2 regions of the uncultured Virgibacillus sp. genome follow, and region 1 is predicted to be linked to the other one. Evidence: riboswitches for the same ligand, from Rfam matches in the RefSeq annotation. Region 1 holds a riboswitch; the other holds the start of a gene.
The links. A riboswitch is a leader RNA that binds a small molecule or an ion and turns the genes downstream of it on or off. The one in region 1 is predicted to bind S-adenosylmethionine.
Positions count from the first base shown of each region.

Region 2: linked by a shared signal. The riboswitch ahead of Q1A47_RS00665 (methionine ABC transporter ATP-binding protein) and the one ahead of Q1A47_RS10745 (PLP-dependent aspartate aminotransferase family protein) in region 1 are both predicted to bind S-adenosylmethionine.

Region 1 covers NZ_CANMAB010000042.1:15,078-18,292, forward strand. Annotated here, with positions in the region: gene rarD (EamA family transporter RarD) at 25-927, shown strand; SAM riboswitch class I at 1,063-1,183, shown strand; gene Q1A47_RS10745 (PLP-dependent aspartate aminotransferase family protein) at 1,338-3,089, shown strand.
Region 2 covers NZ_CANMAB010000002.1:12,381-15,595, reverse strand. Annotated here, with positions in the region: gene Q1A47_RS00670 (methionine ABC transporter permease) at 1-229, opposite strand, end outside; gene Q1A47_RS00665 (methionine ABC transporter ATP-binding protein) at 219-1,250, opposite strand; SAM riboswitch class I at 1,355-1,465, opposite strand; gene Q1A47_RS00660 (thioredoxin family protein) at 1,534-1,872, opposite strand; gene Q1A47_RS00655 (toprim domain-containing protein) at 1,916-2,272, opposite strand; gene gcvH (glycine cleavage system protein GcvH) at 2,500-2,883, opposite strand; gene Q1A47_RS00645 (arsenate reductase family protein) at 3,083-3,215, opposite strand, start outside.

The DNA.
Region 1 (3,215 bases):
TACCGGAAGAAGGGATGAAACCTTATGAACGCTAATCAGGATCGGAACGGTATGATCTACACATCATCAGCATACATATTATGGGGATTTCTACCAATCTATTGGAAGCTTCTTGACCATGTTTCTCCAGGGGAAACATTAGCTCACCGCATTATTTGGTCTTTCGTCTTCACATTTTTACTTGTTCTCATTATGCGTAAATGGTCGGATTTTACGAAGGAATGGAAGGAATTGCTTCATAATAAAAAGAAGCTATTTGGTATTTCTTTGGCTACGCTAGTAATTAGTCTAAATTGGTTAATATTTATTTGGGCCGTTAATAGTAATCATGTTGTTCAAGCAAGTCTGGGCTATTATATTAATCCACTTATAAGCATATTACTAGGAATTATCGTATTAAAAGAAGCCTTTACTTTCCGTCAAACTATTTCATTTATTCTAGCAGGAATCGGTGTGCTTTATTTAACGATAAGCTATGGTGTGTTTCCTTGGGTGTCATTATTACTTGCCATCAGCTTTGGACTGTATGGTTTATTGAAGAAAAAGGTCGATATCGGACCAATGATAGGGTTAACCATTGAAACCATGCTTATTCTCCCCTTCGCAATTATTTACCTAGCCATTTACCCTGATAACGCCTTTCAGCTTCATGAATTCTTTTCATCTACGAACCTATTATTAATGGGTGCAGGTGTTATGACAGCAATTCCCTTGTTACTGTTTGCAAGTGGAGCGAAACGCATTTCTTTAGCAATGGTCGGATTCTTGCAATATATTGCACCAACATTAATGTTATTACTAGGCGTATTTATATATAAAGAAGCCTTTACTTCTGCTCATTTAATTGCTTTCGCGTTCATTTGGATAGCTCTAGTAAACTTTATGCTTACGAGCTACCGAAGACCACTGAGGAAAAAGCATGTATAAAAAGATATAACATGCTCTAGGTTTTCTTACGTTTTGGCGATGGTATTATGCCTGCCTTTTGTTACGATTTAAAACTAGTGGTTGACAAAAGATTATGTACACCTATATAATATTCAATAATTTAGAAAAATACATCTCTTATCAAGAGCGGTGGAGGGAATAGGCCCTGTGAAGCCCAGCAACCAAAAAGCGATGAAATATTGCTTTTTACGGTGCTACATCCTACAGATCCATTTTATGATCTGGAAGATAAGAGGAGGAAAGGTTAAATCCAAGCCCTCTTCTTAGGAAGAGGGCTTTTTCATTTTCCCCCTCTTCCTCCAGACACAAGGATTGCTATTCAGTAACTGGCCACGTCAATACTAGTCGTGGCAATACAGAACTACAAACTATCCTAGGAGGAATGAATAATGGCAAAATTTCACCAGAAACAACCAGATACAGTATTACTACACGGAGGTCAGGTGCCAGACCCAACCACGGGTTCTAGAGCTGTCCCTATTTATCAAACAACATCCTATGTTTTTCGTGACACGGAGCACGCACAGAATCTATTTGGCCTTACCGAACCGGGCAACATTTATACACGGATAGGGAACCCTACCGTAGATGCTTTCGAGCAACGAATTGCCGAATTAGAAGACGGTGTAGCAGCAGTAGCAACAGCATCTGGAATGGCAGCTATTACCTTTGCTATCCTAAATGTTGCTAGTACAGGAGATGAAATTATAGCTGACAGTAATTTATACGGTGGTACTTATAATCTATTTGCAAACACACTTCCTCGCTATGGTATAACGGTTAAATTTGTTAATGGCAAGAACAAGAATGAAGTCGAAGCTGCTATCACAGATAAAACAAAAGCAATCTTCGGTGAAATTATTACGAACCCTAGTCTGCACATCTTTGATGTCGAGACCATTGCTGCTTTAGCTCATTCTTATAATATTCCTTTAATAATTGATAATACATTCGCACCTTATATTGCTAAGCCGATAGCATGGGGAGCAGATGTTGTGGTCCACTCCGCTACAAAATGGATAGGAGGACATGGTACGACCATTGGAGGTGTTGTCGTTGATGGCGGAAGGTTTAATTGGAATAACAGCAAATTCCCTGGCTTTACAGAACCAGATGAGAGCTATAATGGCCTCCGTTTCATTGATGTTGGTCCTGCGGCTTTTGCTACTAAATTAAGGGTACAATTATTGCGTGATATTGGTGCGTGTATTAGCCCGCATAATGCGTTTTTACTATTACAGGGTTTAGAAACCTTGCATCTTCGTATTCCTCAACATAATAAAAATGCACAGATAATTGCCGAATACTTAGCTAAAAATCCTGCGATCGAATGGGTGAACTACCCAGGTTTACAAAGCCATTCATCAAACAAGCGAGCTAAAAAATATTTTAGTGAAGGTGCTGGATCTATCATCACTTTTGGAATTCGAGGGGGGAGAGAAGCTGGACGACAATTAATTGAATGTATTGAATTATGGTCACATGTAGCTAATGTTGGTGATGCAAAATCACTAATTATTCATCCTGCTTCAACAACGCATCAACAACTAACCGTTGAAGAATTAAAAACTAGTGGTGTTACGGAGGAAACAATTCGTCTATCGATTGGTTTGGAGTCTGTTACCGACTTATTATACACCTTAGATGCTGCTATCGCTGAAGCTACTGGCGAAGCAAAAACGATAACAACCAATGATTCCGTCGCTATCAGTTGGCTACTTAGCTCTCCGTTTGATCGTAATAATGGAAATATACGAAAAAAAACCATTGCCGTATACGGCTGGGAAGATGCAGGAGAGAAAGAAAGGGAAAAAGTCAAACAGCTACAATCTATTGGTTTTGAGCTTTATTATATAAGTCATTCAACAACTGAAGAATCTCAGCATGTGTTCAGAGACTTATCAGCTATTCCAACTGAGCTTGATGCTGTATGGTTTCTCCAATCAGACCTCCCATCAGGTGTTATCGAACAAGTTATAAATAAACAAGGAAAAATAGTATGGTTGGAACAGCCTTATCAAAATAGTACTTTAGAATATGCCAAAGCAGCTGGGATCACTGTTATTACCGCAAAAAATCCTTATGACGAGTTTTTAGCATTGCGATCACAAGACGATGCTTCTGACCTCACTCATGTTTGAACGAGCAAACAGTATGCTGGAATCAAACTAATTTTAGAAATTTAGAACTAATTATTTATGTAACAAAACTGTTTCACTTTTAGAAAGGAGGTTTACTTTTACTACCGATTGGAAAAATTATAAATA
Region 2 (3,215 bases), on a different contig from region 1:
TCAATATAATAAAGGGAATAGCTCGAAATACATTTACTACCGTCGCTATAACAAGATTTAATAACTTATTCTGCCAAATTCCACCTTTTTGAGTAAGGAATAGAAGCAATCCTAACAATAACCCAATAATAAACGTTCCAACTAAAGCAATGATCGTCATATAAAAAGTCTCATAAGTTGCTTCTATAAAATCTTCTACTTTAATATTTGGTAATAAATTAGTTAGCATCGTGGATAACCTCCAATTCTACGGAGGTTTCTTCACGAACAAACGAAATAGCTTTGTTCATATCTTTTTCATTACCGTCCATTTGAATAAATAAGGTTCCATAGGCACCAGCCTGTGTTTGCGTTATTTTCCCTTGTAAAATGCTAATGTCCACACCATATTTTTTTATAATTTGACTAATTAATGCGTCGTTCGTTGTTTCTCCAACAAAATGAAGTCTGATTAGCTTTCCATTTTGATAACGGTTCATAACATGTGATATATCACTATCTTCCTCGTCAGACCCCATAATTTGTTTGACGAACTTTTTAGTAACAGTTTGCTTTGGATGTAGAAACACATCGAGTACATTCCCTTGTTCTACAATCTTTCCATTTTCCATAACAGCAACTTGATTACATATTTTTCGAATCACTTGCATTTCATGTGTAATAAGAATAATAGTTAACCCTAAATTTTTATTAATATTAACAAGTAAATCTAATATTGCGTTCGTCGTTTCTGGGTCAAGTGCCGAAGTTGCTTCATCACATAATAAAACCTTTGGCTTATTTGCCAAGGCACGTGCAATACCGACTCGCTGCTTCTGACCACCACTTAGCTGGGCGGGGTAGGATGTTTCTTTTCCCGTTAACCCAACTAGCTCAATCAATGTTTTTACACGATTATCCCTTTCCGCTTTAGGAATCCCAGCTATTTCCAAAGGAAAAGCAATATTATCGGCAACAGTTCGCGACCAGAGCAAATTAAAATGCTGGAATACCATCCCAATATCTTGCCTTACTAATCGAAGTTCTCGTTTATTTAATGTCGTAATTTCCTTGTCATTCATTGTAATTCGACCACTGGTTGGTTCTTCAAGGCGATTTAATAATCGAACGAACGTACTTTTACCCGCTCCGCTATAACCAATAACACCAAAGATGTCTCCTTGATCAATCGAAAGGGTCAAATTATCTACAGCTGCTGTATTGCTTTTGTTTGAAGTAAAGACCTTACTCAAACCCTGTATCGATATCACACGTAATCCTCCTTTTATTTACATACATTTGTATTATGTCCTTAAATACAATTAAAAACGCCTTTCTGTAAGAGAACAGAAAGACGTTTGTTTGCCTTTTCGTCCCCTCATCTATCAAAGCCTAGGCTTTGCAGGAATTAGCACCTTTCAAGCATGATAGCTTGAAGGTTGCCGCGGTTTCATAGGGCCAGTCCCTCCACCGCTCAAGATAAGAGTTTTCAACTATTTAATTACGATAAAAGATATATTAGCATGCTGTATAAACAATGTCAACGATTTTCAGCTAACTATTCTTAAACATTTCCGGCTTATAATCTAATAAATATCGATAAATATTAGGTATGGAATGAAATGCGTACACTTTTTCTACAATTCGATTATCCTTCTTAACAACAAGACACGGTACACTTTCTATTTGATTATCCTGCATAAATTCTGGATACAAGGATGCATTCATCTCATAAAAAATGTCTTCTTGATGTACAGACTCAATTTTCTTTAGCATGGACCTTGCTAAATTGCACGTACCACAAAAAGGAGTAAATATATAAAGAAGGTAGTGGTCTCTTTTCAAAAGTTCGGCTGTAATTTGTTGCAAACATATCACCTTATTTAAACTCATTCATAGTGCTTGCTAAGTCCTACCCATTACTTTTACACCTTGTTTAGATTAAGAAAATCGGATTAACAGCGATTCGTTTACTCACTAATACTTGAGCTAAAATATTTTCAGGAGTTGTTGCTACTTCTCGATATTCACTACTAACATAGATGTGTTCTGCATGTGGTAGTTCTCTTGCCAATTGCTTTCGCAGTTTTTGGCCTGATTCATCCTCATCTACTAAAATGTAGACGTCTTTATCATCTAATGCGTAATCCTCTAACATTTGATCGAATCGTTCAACACCTAATGTTCCATTCGTACATATAATCGTTACATCGTCAGTAATAACCTTTCTAATTTGCTTTTTATCTGTTAAGCCTTCTACGATAATAATTTTTTCTAATTCGTCAGTTATCATCACATAGCACTCCTCAGTAAATCAAGCGGAAGGTTTTAATATCGCTCACTTCTACTATGTTATCAGTAGTTGTCTTTTCGAAATGTGACTTTCCTTTATTATATGATGAAATGTAGTTATTTAGTGATACGTCCAATTCGTAATGTTGAGCAATTAGTATAGCTGTAAAAACATGGCTGATTCCAACCAAAGGTTGTTTATCAGCCATTTATTTTTCTGATATGCAATTAGTCTTGATTTACGATCTCATCATATGCATCAGCAGATAATAAATCATCAAGCTCTGTCTCTTCAGATGGTTCAATCACGACCATCCAAGCTTTCTCGTAAGGAGATTCATTTACGAATTCAGGGCTATCCTCTAGCTCTTCATTCACTTCAATAACCTTACCGCTAATTGGAGCATATAATTCAGAAACTGTTTTCACTGATTCTACACTACCAAATGGTTCATTTACTTCTAATTCATCACCAGGTTCAGGGAGCTCTACGAACACAATATCTCCTAATTCATCCTGAGCAAAATCAGTAATCCCAATACGAACTTTTCCATCTTCTTTTTTTACCCATTCATGTTCTTTTGAGTATAATAATTCTTTAGGTACGCTCAAACTATCCCCTCCAATATGTAATTCACTTTTACTATACAAGGTATACGCGCAATTATCCAGTATTTCTTTTTAACTTTTCATATTATTTGTTCATACGGTTTTTTCCAAAAGTCCATAAATACATGTCTTATTTTGGACGTTTCTTTATGTCTGTTATTTTACGTAAGTCTATCCTAAACATGCTCTGTTCAAAGAGAAATTAAAGCCACGTATTTTCAAACATCTCCTCTTTAAAACCGACTGTTACTTTTGAGTCATCTGCGACAATTGGACGCTTAATTAGCATGCCATCGGTGGCTAATATTGTTGCCATCTCTTCATCAGATGCATCT